DNA from 3 places in the Duganella sp. Root198D2 genome. Region 2 is predicted to be linked to each of the others. Evidence: predicted binding sites of a transcription regulator. Region 2 holds the regulator's gene; each other region holds the start of a gene.
The links. The regulator LexA, encoded in region 2, represses DNA repair genes until DNA is damaged. The targets are predictions, from matches to a motif close to ACTGTATNNNNATACAGT.

Region 1: the regulator LexA is predicted to act here: its motif matches at 1,959-1,976, upstream of ASE26_RS24910 (DNA topoisomerase IV subunit B).
Region 3: the regulator LexA is predicted to act here: its motif matches at 2,093-2,110, upstream of recA (recombinase RecA).

Annotation. Positions count from the first base shown of each region.
Region 1 is NZ_LMIC01000048.1:249,800-253,984, reverse strand. Features, by position in the region: gene ASE26_RS24910 (DNA topoisomerase IV subunit B) at 1-1,935, opposite strand, end outside; gene ASE26_RS24905 (two-component system response regulator) at 2,063-2,878, shown strand; gene ASE26_RS24900 (VWA domain-containing protein) at 3,041-4,185, opposite strand, start outside.
Region 2 is NZ_LMIC01000001.1:318,382-322,566, reverse strand. Features, by position in the region: gene rpsF (30S ribosomal protein S6) at 1-198, opposite strand, end outside; gene ASE26_RS30390 (DUF4351 domain-containing protein) at 354-1,502, shown strand; gene ASE26_RS01505 (hypothetical protein) at 1,491-1,952, opposite strand; gene lexA (transcriptional repressor LexA) at 2,084-2,773, shown strand; gene ASE26_RS01495 (alpha/beta fold hydrolase) at 3,020-4,048, shown strand; gene ASE26_RS01490 (hypothetical protein) at 4,154-4,185, shown strand, end outside.
Region 3 is NZ_LMIC01000050.1:286,396-290,580, forward strand. Features, by position in the region: gene ASE26_RS28200 (sensor histidine kinase) at 1-1,340, opposite strand, end outside; gene ASE26_RS28205 (response regulator transcription factor) at 1,337-2,029, opposite strand; gene recA (recombinase RecA) at 2,161-3,240, shown strand; gene recX (recombination regulator RecX) at 3,367-3,825, shown strand; gene ASE26_RS28220 (DUF2889 domain-containing protein) at 3,957-4,185, shown strand, end outside.

The DNA.
Region 1 (4,185 bases), on a different contig from region 2:
TTTGCCCATCAGCATATTGAAGCGCGAGGACGAGTAGCTGTGGTCGAAATCGCCCAGCGACACAGGCAGCAGGCGGCGGGTGTCCGGATTCATGGTGGTCTCCCACAGCTGCTCGGCGTTCATCTCGCCCAGGCCCTTGAAGCGGGAAATGGTCCAGGAGCCTTCTTTCAGGCCATCCTTGCGCAGCTTGTCTTCGATGGCCACCAGTTCGCCGTCGTCCAGCGCGTACAGCTTCTGGATCGGCTTCTTGCCGCGTGCCGGTGCGTCGACGCGGTACAGCGGCGGACGGGCGATGCAGATATTGCCGTTCTCGATAAGTTTCGGGAAATGGCGGAAGAACAGGGTAAGCAACAGCACCTGGATGTGGGAGCCGTCGACGTCCGCATCGGAGAGGATGCAGATTTTGCCGTAGCGCAGGCCGGACAAATCAGGCGTATCGCCATGGTGGTGCGGATCGACGCCGATCGCCACCGCGATGTCGTGGATCTCGTTGTTGGCGAACAGGCGGTCCTTGTCGGTCTCCCAGGAGTTCAGCACCTTGCCGCGCAGCGGCAGGATGGCCTGGAATTCCTTGTCGCGGCCCATCTTGGCCGAACCGCCCGCCGAATCGCCCTCCACCAGGAAGATTTCAGTGCGTGCCGTATCGTCCGATTCGCAATCGGTCAGCTTGCCCGGCAATACAGCCACGCCGGAAGACTTCTTCTTCTCGACCTTCTGCGCCGAACGCAGGCGCGATTGCGCTTGCTTGATGACCAGTTCCGCCAGCTTCTTGCCATAGTCGATGTGCTGGTTCAGCCACAGTTCCAGCGCAGGCTTGGAGAAGGTGGACACCAGGCGCACCGCATCGCGCGAGTTCAGGCGCTCCTTGATCTGGCCCTGGAATTGCGGGTCCAGGACCTTGGCCGACAGCACGAAGGAAGCGCGTGCAAATACGTCTTCCGGCAGCAGCTTCACGCCCTTTGGCAGCAGCGAGTGCAGTTCGACGAAGTTCTTCATCGCGCCGAACAGGCCTTCGCGCAGGCCCGATTCGTGGGTGCCGCCGTTCGGAGTAGGGATCAGGTTGACGTAGGACTCGCGCACCACGGCGCCTTCTTCGGTCCACGCCACCACCCACGAAGCGCCTTCGCCTTCGGCAAAGCCTTCCGCGTCAGGGGTGGCGAATTGCTCGCCCTCGAACAGGGGGATCAGCGTTTCCCCGCCGGAGGTGGTTTGCGCCAGTTGTTCGTTCAGGTAGCCGCGCAGGCCGTCCTTGTACATCCAGGTCTGCTCGTCGCCGTTCTTGGCGTTTTTCAGCGTGACGGTCACACCAGGCAACAGCACGGCTTTGGAACGCAGCAGGCGTTGCAGCTCGACCTGGGAGATCAGCGGCGAGTCGAAATACTTCGCATCCGGCCAGGCTGTGACGCGGGTACCGGACTTCTTGCCGTCTTTCGGCGCAGGTTCCGAGCGCAGCGGTTCCACCAGGTCGCCGTTTTCGAAGGCGAGATTGTGGAAACCATTGCCGGCGTCGTCTTTTCGCCACACTGCGATTTCCAGGCGTTTGGACAGCGCATTGGTGACCGAAACGCCGACGCCGTGCAGGCCGCCCGAGAAGGCGTAGGCGCCGCCCGAGCCTTTATCGAACTTGCCGCCCGCGTGCAGGCGGGTAAAGACGATTTCCACCGTCGGCACGTTTTCTTCAGGATGCAAGCCGACCGGAATACCACGGCCGTCGTCTTCGACGCTGATGGAACCGTCCGCATTCTGCGTCACGATAATGTTTTTGCAATGACCGCCCAATGCTTCATCGGAGGCATTGTCGATCACCTCCTGGATGATGTGCAGCGGGTTCTCGGTGCGGGTGTACATACCCGGGCGCTGCTTGACGGGCTCCAGTCCTTTGAGGACGCGGATGGATGATTCGCTGTAGTCGGAAACTGGTTTTTTAGTGGCCATACGTGTTATTGGTAATGCAAAGTGCTGTGATTATATACAGTATTTTCCGCTTTGACGGATCGCATGCTTGCGCATTCTATCCGCAACGGCCGGTGGCGCAAGGGAATCGCAGCGGTAAAATGGGTTTATGACCACAGATCGGCGCCCGTTCGCAGTCAGGCTGGTTGGCTTCCCGCCGGAAGCCGGGCACGCGCTCGCGCATGGCCTGTCCAGGGCACCGGCCGAGGGGCCGTCGTATCTTTGCCTGTCCGAAGACAGCCTGCAGGACCCCGATATCTATCTCGCCAACGGCACCGAATTGAAAGCCCTGGCCGTCATCGCATCGTTGGCTGCAGGCGACATCCGCCCGGCGCTGGTGCTGGGCACGACCGGCGTGCTGCTGCCCTACCCGAACCTGCCGTTGCCGGTGCAGTGGAGCGCCATGTACGCCGAGTTGGCACGCCTGGTCGAGCGCCGTGCAGAAGTGTTGGCCGGCCTGTCGGCTTCCGTCGATTCGCTGGTACCCGAGCGCCGGCGCCGCGAACGGCTCGACCTGGACCTGACCGACCCCACGGTTTATGAAAAGATGCGCAAGCCGCGGCGGGAAGGGGCAGTGCTGTGCGTGGACGCCAATGCGCATTTCAGCGAGCAGCTGGGCCAATCGCTGAAACAGTTCGGCACCGCGGTATTGTGGGCGGTGGACGGCGTGGCTGCGCTGGCGATCTGCCGCCAGCGGCCGGTTGCCGTGGTGCTGGTCGACTTTGCCGCACCCATCCTCGACCACTACCTGCTGTGCGCCCAACTGCGCGCAGAAGAGACGCATCCCGAAGTGGTTTTCCTGGTGCAGTCCGCCCACGATTACGACCTCACCCGGGGCCGCGCCGCCGGCGCCGCAGGCATGCTCAATAAGCCGCTGGCCGAGCACCAGGCGCAGGCCGTGCTGCGCAAATTCATGCGGCTGTGAAAATGTCCACCTTGGGGTCAGGAACGAAAGTGGATGTATGAAGAACGTAATCTTCCTGGCTGCTGCGATGCTTGAAAGTCGGGGTCAGCTCCGGCAATCAGACACGGCCTCAGCCGCGCAGCGGCTGAGGCCGTGTCTGATTGCCGGAGCTGACCCCGACTTTTATTTTGAGAGCATGCGCATGGCGCGTTCGAGGCCCTCGATCGTGATGGGGAACATGCGGTTCTGCATGATCTGGCGGATCACGGAAATCGATTGGCGGTATTGCCACAGGCCTTCGGGCTCGGGGTTGAGCCAGATGAACTTGGGGAAGTGGGACGTGAAGCGGCCCAGCCATTCGGCGCCGGCTTCTTCGTTGTTGTATTCGACCGAGCCGCCGGGCTGCAGCACTTCGTAGGGACTCATGGTGGCGTCGCCGACGAAAATCAGTTTCGTGTCGGGCGGGTATTTGCGCAGCACGTCCCAGGTGGCGAAGCGCTCGGCGTTGCGGCGGCGGTTGCTGCGCCACAGGTAGTCGTATACGCAGTTGTGGAAGTAGTAGAACTCCATGTTCTTGAACTCGGTCTTGGCGGCCGAGAACAGTTCTTCTGCGCGTTCGATATGGTCGTCCATCGTGCCGCCGACGTCCATCAGCATCAGCACCTTGACGTTGTTCTTGCGCTCGGGCTGCATCTTGATGTCGAGGTAGCCGGCGTTGTTGGCGGTGGCGCGGATGGTCTGCTCCAGCGCCAGTTCTTCCGCCACGCCCTGGCGCGCGAATTTGCGCAGGCGGCGCAGGGCGACCTTGATGTTGCGGGTGCCCAGTTCGCGCTCGCCGTCGTAGTCCTTGTACGTGCGCTGTTCCCACACTTTGACTGCGGTGCGGTTGCCGCCTTTGCCGCCGATGCGGATGCCTTCCGGATTGGTGCCGCCGTTGCCGAACGGGGAGGTGCCGCCGCTGCCGATCCACTTGTTGCCGCCTTCGTGGCGCTCTTTCTGCTCTTTCAGCAGTTCGTTGAGGCGGTCCATCAGCTTGTCGTAACCGAACTTTTCCAGCGCGGCGATCTGCTCGGGCGTGAGTTCGCGCTTCATGCGCTGCAGCAGCCAGTCGAGCGGGATCTCCCTGGTGGTGTCGAAGACGGCGTTGATGCCTTTGAAGTACTGGCCGAAGGCGCGGTCGAACTTGTCGTAGTTGGCTTCGTCCTTAACAAGGCACAGGCGGCTCATGTAATAGAAGTCGTCCAGCGAGGGTTCCAGCACCTGCTTTTGCATGGCTTCCAGCAGGGTGAGGAATTCCTTGATCGTGACCGGGATCCTGGCGTCTTTCA
Region 2 (4,185 bases):
GCACTCGATGTTCAGGCAGATGTAGTGTGCCTTGGCCAGTTTCTGGATCGAGTAAGCCATTTGACGGCGGCCCCAATCTTCAACACGGTGCACGTTACCGCCGCGCGAGGTCACGCTGGCTTTGTAACGTTCGATCATCGCGGGCACTTGCTCGCTCTGGTCCGGATGGACGATAAATACGATTTCGTAGTGACGCATTAATAACTCCCTTAAGGACTGTGAATATAGCCCACCCCGGCGTCAAGACGGGTGTGGGAAGAGGTAAGCCCGCAAGCATAGCAGACTTTGCCGGCCGGCTCAAGCTTTACTGATGGCGCGCAAGGCCCCTTTCCCCCGGGCTGGCATGCTGGGCCATGGACCGCCCCGACCTCGCATGGAAGCTGATCGCCAGCCGTTATCCGGCCGATTTCCTGCGGCTGTTCTTTCCTGATGTCGCCGCGAGCATCGATTGGGGCCACGGTTATCGCCTTCCCGACCACGAACTGGCGCCAGCCAGCGATAGCGCGGCAGCGGCCCCGCGCCATCCCGATGTGATCATTCTTACCACAAATCGGGATGGACGCGACCTTTGCCTCCATATCGAAATCCAATGCTGCCGCCAAGCAGGATTCGACCGGCGCATGGCGGAATACCACACTGCCTTACGTGCGCGTTTTGGGCTGCCGGTCATCAGCTTGGCCTTGCTCGCCGACCCCGGCCTCCACTGGCGCCCCGAACGGTTCGACAGCAACGAGGCCGGGAGCGGATTTTCCGTTCAGTTCCGCGTCGCCAAGTTGATGGATTTCCGCGACCGGCTCGAAGAACTTGCGGCCACCGACAACCCGGCAGGATTCACCGCCCTTGTCCACTTAAAGCTGCGCCAGACGCGCCACAATCCAGCGCGACGCGAGCCAACCAAAGAATTACTGGTGGGACTGATGCACGAAAAAGTATGGCTCGTCGATGAACTTTTCGTGTTGCAGGCAGTCTTAGACTACATGATCCCGTTACCGTCGAAGTGGCAAAGGAGATTACCCATGGATATCGACGATCTGCTCAGGCTGCAGCCCACGCTGCCCAAGAACAGCCTGAATTACATGCTAGCCGAAAACATCCGCAAGACGCTTGCCAGGGAGGGCGACAGGGTGCGCAAATCAGCTGCGGCGGAAGGCCATGCCGAGGGTCACGCAGAAGGTCTGGCTGAAGGTATGGCTGAAGGTAAGGCTGAAGGTAAGGCTGAAGGTATGGCTGAAGGTAAGGCTGAAGGTAAGGCTGAAGGTAAGGCTGAAGGTAAGGCTGAAGGTAAGGCTGAAGGTATGGCCGAAGGCGAACAGCTCGGATTGAGACGCGGCAAGGTAGAGTTGCTGGCGGCGCAACTTGCCAGCCGTTTCACGCCGCTGCCTTCATCCGTACTCTCCCGCCTGCGCCAGGCGAGCCCGGAACAGTTGGACGCCCTTGGGCTGGCCGTGTTCGAGGCCGAATCCCTTGCCGAAGCGCTGGCCAAAGCCAGGCTAAGCCCCTGACGCGTCGCCAGGCGCCGCGATCACGGCCCGCCGCGCATTGGTCGATTGCAGGATTCCGACCAGGAATCCAAGCCCCGCAGCGAACCAGACTGCGGAAGCCATGGCATCGAATGTCCATACGCGTTCAGGAAATCTGTACAAATAAGGCAACACCAGCAAGCCACGCAGCAGGCAAACAGCAGCCACCGTCCCTTGCACCATCTGCGCAAAAGGCAGCCAGCGCAGCAGGCCGGCCCCCGCCAACGCATACAAGGCGCAAACCAGCATCAGCACGCCAATTGCCATCGCACCAGTCGGTGCCAGCAACCCGCCGGCTTGTGCCGAAGCCACTACCTTGGGCGGCGCCTGCAGGAACGCATACCATTCGGGGCCGAGCAAAGGGGCCACGAAATGGATCAGGGCACCGAACAAAGAAATCCCCGCCGCCAGCAAGAAAGCAAATCGTCCCATCCCTGCCCTCCAATGGTTGTCGAATCGACATTAAGCCGAATATTTTCTGCCGATGCAACAAATTTGCTTGCAATTCGATCCACACTGTACAAAAATACAGACTGTCTATATTCACAGTTCACCATAGCGCCATGATCAAGCTCACAGCACGACAAGAACAGATTCTCAACCTGATCAAGGATGCGATCGACAACACCGGCTTCCCGCCCACTCGCGCCGAGATCGCGGCGGAACTTGGCTTCAAATCCGCCAACGCCGCGGAAGAACACTTGAAAGCCCTGCAGCGCAAGGGGGCTATTGAAATCACCGCCGGCACCTCGCGCGGCATCCGCCTGACCGGCAACTTCGGCGGCGCCTCGACCGGCACCGCCGCCCCACGCCAGTCAGCGCGCGCCAAAATCGAATTTGACGACATGCCAGCCGTACCGGCCGGCATGCTGGTCTCCCTGCCGCTGATCGGCCGCGTGGCCGCCGGCTCGCCTATCCTGGCGCAGGAAAACCTGGAAACCACCTACAACGTCGACCCCAAGCTGTTCTCGGCGAAGCCGGACTTCTTGCTGAAGGTGCGCGGCGAATCGATGCGCGACATCGGCATCATGGACGGCGATCTGCTGGCGGTGAAAAAGACTGACACTGCCCGCAATGGCCAGGTCGTCGTGGCCCGCATCGGCAACGATGTCACGGTCAAGACCTACCGCAAGACCGGCAGCAAGATCGAACTGCTGCCTGAAAATCCGGACTTCAAGATCATCACAGTCAGTCCGGAAGACGACTTCGCGCTGGAAGGCCTGGCCGTCGGCCTGATGCGGACCTGGCACTGATGCCATCCTTCAAGGCGCGGCTGATACCCCAAGTAGCAGCACTGCCATAGGCCCGATGCCGCCATGGCTGTTCTGCGCAACCAACCGCATTCGCGCCCTGCCCGGCTGGCGCCATCCTTACGGCATGCCCGGCGCCGTGACGTTTTAAGCCAGCCTGCTCCCCGATTCCTGCAGCCTGTCGCACTCGGCTGCCACGGCATGGCCCGCCCGAGTTATCCTTCTTGTATCGAAAAAAGAGGAGATAACATGCACTTCCGCCGTATCAGCTCGATCGTGTGCGCCTTCGCATTGTCGGCTTCCACCGCATACGCCGCCGCCCCGCAACAACAATTCGCCAATATGGGCGACCTGCAGCTTGAAAACAAGGCCACCATCAGCGACTGTTCGATCGGCTACCGCACCTTCGGCACCCTGAATGCCGACAAATCCAACGTCATCCTGTTCACAACCTGGCACACCGGCACCAGCCGCGATGCGGCCGGCATGCTGCAAAGCGGCGCCCTGTTCGATCCCGCACCGTGGTACGTGATCGTGGTCGATGCCCTGGGTAACGGCGTGTCTTGCTCACCATCCAACAGCAAGGCGCAGCCCGGCCCCTCCTTCCCGCAATTCACGGTACGTGACATGGTCGCCAGCCAGTACAAGCTGCTGACCGAAAAGCTGGGCATCAAGCACGTGCACGCAGTGATGGGCTATTCGATGGGCGGCATGCAGGCTTTCCAGTGGGCCGCCAGCTACCCTGGCTTCATGGACGTTGCGATCCCGATCGCAGGCACCCCGCGCCTGACATCTTCCGACATGCTGTTCCTGCGCATCGTGGAGAAATCGGTTCTCGACGAGCCGGCATATGCCGGCGGCCGCTACGCCAGGAACCCGCCGCTGCCGATGTATAACCTGCTGTTCGCGATGAACTTCGACAGCCCGGCACATCGCAGCGCGCGCACCGCGCCGAAGGACTTCGAAAGATTCTTCCGCGAGAGCCAGGCCTCCGAGCCTGACAGCACGGACGCCAACAACTCCCTGTGGCAGATCCGCGCCGTACTGGGCCACGATATCTCCCAGGGCGGCAAGCTGGAAGAAGCGGCGCCACGCATCAAGGCGCGGCTGGTCCCGATCAACGCCGCGCAAGACCACCTGGTGAACCCTGGCCCTGCGATTGCTTTCGCCAAGTTGCGCAAGGAAGAAGCCACCGTGCTGGACACCGACTGCGGCCACGCGGCACTGCGCTGCGCCATGCCAGCCATGAAGGCGGTTGTGGAAAAAGCGCTACGCTAGCCCTGCCGCCTGTCCCGCCAATCCTGCATTTCGTCGCAGCCACGCTCCCCGGGTGGCTGCGCTGACTTACAGTCATCAAAAACACACCACCACCGGGGAGATTTCATGTTCAAGCCTTTGTGCATCGCAGCCGCGAT
Region 3 (4,185 bases), on a different contig from region 2:
GAGCCCTCGGTATTGCTGCCCAGGATGCGGTAGAAGCGTTCGAACACATGGCCCCGTTCCGCTGCCGGGATGCCGGGGCCGTTGTCTTCCACTTCGAGCAGCGCATGCCTGCCGGTGCGGCGCACGCGCACCGTGACTGCACTGCCGCGCGGCGTGTAGCGCAGGGCATTGTCGATCAGGTTGGACAGCATTTCGCGCAGCATCATGGCGTTGCCGGAAATCGGCACCTCTTCATGCGGCGGCTCGTAGCCAAGGTCGATGCCGTAGTTGAATGAAGCCTGCACCCAGTCGTGCACCGTATTGCGCGCCACTTCGCCCAGCTCCAGCGGCGCCATCGCGGTGCCGGCCTGGGGCTGGTTTTCGGCGCGCGCCAGTGCCAGCAGCTGGTTGACCAGGCGCGTTGCGGCTTCCGACGATTTGGCCAGCTGCTCCAGTGAACGGTGCACCTCGGCCTGGTCGGTCTGCCTCAGCGCCAGTTCCGATTGCGTGCGCATGCCGGCCAGCGGGGTTTTCATCTGGTGCGCGGCATCGGCGATGAAGCGCTTCTGCGAATCGATCGACAGTTTCAGGCGCTCCAGCATTTCATTGAGCGACTTGACCAGCGGCGTGATTTCCTCCGGCACCTGGCGCGGCGGGATCGGGCTCAAGTCGTCGGAAGGGCGGGCGCGGATGCGCTCCTGCAGCTCGCGCAGCGGCAGCAGCCCGCGCGACAAGGCAAACCACACCAGGGCCAGCACAATCGGCAGGATGATGAACTGCGGCAGGATCACGCCCTTGATGATTTCATTGGCCAGCTTGGCGCGTTTTTCCAGCGTTTCGCCCACCTGCACCAGGGCCAGGCGCTGCGGCTGCGCCTTGTCTTCTTCCAGGTTGACCCAGGTCCAGGCGATGCGGACCGGCGTGCCGTGCAGCGTGGCGTTGCGGAACAGGACGGCGCCGGCGCGGATGTCCTGCAGTTCCGGGTCCTGCTTCGGCGGCGGCGGCAGGTCGCGGTCGCCGTCGACGTGGGCGCCGGACGGGCTGCTGACCTGGTAATAGATATTGTCGATGTCGTCGGCGCGCAGGATGTCGCGCGCCGGCCCCGGCAGGCGAGGGATCGCGCCGGCCACTTCGCGCACCTGCTGCGTCAGCACGGTGACGGTATCTTCCAGCGCATGGTCGAAAGGCTGGTTGGCGATGGACTTCGCCACCAGGTAGGTGATGGCGATGCTCATCGGCCACAGCAGCAGCAGGGGAGCGAGCATCCAGTCGAGGATCTCGCCGAACAGCGAGTGCTGGATCTCATTTTCTTCGGCGGCCGGGGCGTGGTCCCAGTCGGCGGCCTGCTGCTCGCCGTTCACGTGGCGGCCGGCGGTTGCGGCGGGTTGAATTTCTCCAGGCAGTAGCCGAGGCCGCGCACGGTGGCGATGCGGATGCCGCCCACTTCAATCTTCTTGCGCAGGCGGTGCACATAGACCTCGATGGCGTTGTTGCTGACCTCCTCGCCCCATTCGCACAGGTGGTCCACCAGCTGCTCTTTCGACACCAGGCGCCCGGTGCGCGCCAGCAGGATTTCCAGCAGGCCCAGTTCGCGCGCCGAGAGGTCCAGCATCTGCTCATTGATATAGGCGCTGCGCCCCACCTGGTCATAAGTGAGCGGGCCATGCTTGACCACCGTGGAGCCGCCGCCCTGGCCGCGCCGGGTCAGGGCGCGCACCCGCGCTTCCAGTTCGGACAGCGCGAACGGCTTGGCCATGTAATCGTCGGCGCCCAGGTCGAGGCCGTTGACACGCTGCTCCACCGAATCGGCCGCGGTCAGGATCAGCACCGGCAGCAGCGAGCCGCGCGTGCGCAGCCGGCGCAGCACTTCCAGGCCTGACATCTTGGGCAGGCCCAGGTCCAGGATCAGCAGGTCGAATTCCTGGGTGGACAAGGCCGTGTCCGCCTCCTGCCCATTTTTTACGCAATCGATCGCATAGCCGGACTGGCGCAGGGAGCGCGTCAGGCCGTCCGCGAGGACGCTGTCATCTTCGGCTAATAGGATACGCATAGGCTAACTGTAACCACCTCTTTGATAAATCGCAAAGTTTGCAAAAAGGGGCTTGTCAAAAGCACTGTAATTTTATACAGTACCACCTGTACATACGTAGTGACCCAATTTATCTAGCGCGAAAGAACATCATGGACGACAAAAAAGGAGCAGTACCGGCATCGGAAAAAGCCAAGGCCCTGGCCGCGGCGCTGGCCCAGATTGAGAAGCAGTTTGGTAAAGGCTCGGTGATGCGCATGGACGCGTCGGCCCCGATCGAGGAAGTGCAGACTGTCTCCACCGGCTCCCTGGGGCTGGATATCGCGCTGGGCGTAGGCGGCCTGCCACGCGGCCGCGTTGTGGAAATCTACGGTCCTGAGTCCTCCGGTAAAACCACCCTGACCCTGCAAGCCATCGCGGAAATGCAGAAGCTGGGCGGCACCTGCGCCTTCATCGATGCGGAACACGCGCTGGACGTGACCTACGCCCAAAAATTGGGCGTCAACCTGCACGAATTGCTGATCTCGCAGCCGGACACCGGCGAACAGGCCCTGGAAATCTGCGATGCGCTGGTGCGCTCCGGTTCCGTGGATCTGATCGTGGTCGACTCCGTCGCCGCGCTGACCCCGAAAGCCGAAATCGAGGGCGACATGGGCGACTCGCTGCCGGGCCTGCAGGCGCGACTGATGTCCCAGGCGCTGCGCAAGCTGACCGGCACCATCAACCGCACCAATACCCTGGTGATCTTCATTAACCAGATCCGCATGAAGATCGGCGTGATGTTCGGCTCGCCGGAAACCACCACCGGCGGTAACGCACTGAAATTTTACGCATCCGTGCGCCTCGACATCCGCCGCACCGGCTCGATCAAGTCGGGCGACGAGGTGATTGGTAACGAGACCAAGGTTAAAGTGGTCAAGAACAAGATTGCCCCGCCGTTCAAGGAAGCCCACTTCGACATCCTGTACGGAGAAGGCACTTCGCGCGAAGGCGAGATCATCGACCTGGGCGTGGACGCCAAGATCGTTGAGAAGTCGGGTTCCTGGTATAGCTACGGCGGCGAACGTATCGGCCAGGGTAAGGACAATGCCCGTACCTTCCTCAAAGAGCGCCCGGCACTGGCGCGCGAAATCGAGAACAAGGTGCGTGCAGCGCTGGGCGTGCGTGAGCTGCCTGCGGTGGTCGATGGTGGCGATGAAGCGCCGGCGCCTAAACTGAAGGCAGTCGACTAAAACCGGTAAATCTGGGTACGACCCAAGGGTCGGACCCGCCAGATCACAGACCTGCGGCTCCGGCACGTCGGGTCTGACCCTTGGGTCAGACGGGACGGCCATCCGGCCGGTTTACCGGTTTAAAAGATGCCCCTCCCCAAACCCACCCTAAAAGCCCGCGCCCTCCGCCTGCTAAGCCAGCGCGAGCACTCCCGCCTCGAACTCGCCCGCAAGCTGCAACGCCACGCGGAAGAGGGCGACGACGTCGAAGCCCTCCTGAACTTCCTCGAACAAAACAAATGGCTCTCTGAAGAGCGCTTCTCCGAAAACCTGGTGCACCGCCGCTCCGCCCGCTACGGCAACAGCCGCATCGTGGCCGAACTGCAGCACCACGGCATCGGCGGCGAGATGCTGGCCGAAGTAAAGGAAAGCCTGAAAGAAGACGAAGTCGAGCGCTGCTGCGAAGTCTGGCGCCGCAAATTCGGCGAAGTCGCCGCAGACCCCGAAGGCCGCCAAAAGCAATTGCGCTTCCTCATGTCGCGCGGCTTCTCGCAGAAAGCCATCCGCACCGCCATGAAGGGCACGATGCCCGACGAGGACTTTTAAATTGGCCTGACAAGGTGTGCTACACTTCGATAGTTTTATGCAGCACCGCGGGTGCGGTGGTTGTCCGTAGAAGCTGCGGCGTACTGATTAGCTGCTTATAATTTTGGCCACTTTTGAGTGGCATCGGTCTTATGTCCCTGTCAAATCCAGTCTCCCGACGTGCGCTGCGGCATACGCGCGCCATAGACATCCAGGCGTATTCTCGCGAGGATGGACTGTGGGATCTTGACGCCCATATCACGGACATCAAATCCTTCGACACCATGCTGGCATCCGGTCCGCGCAAAGGCAATGAAGCCCTGCACGACCTGTGGCTGCGTGTGACCGTCGATAAGCAGCTGACCATCATCGATGCCGAAG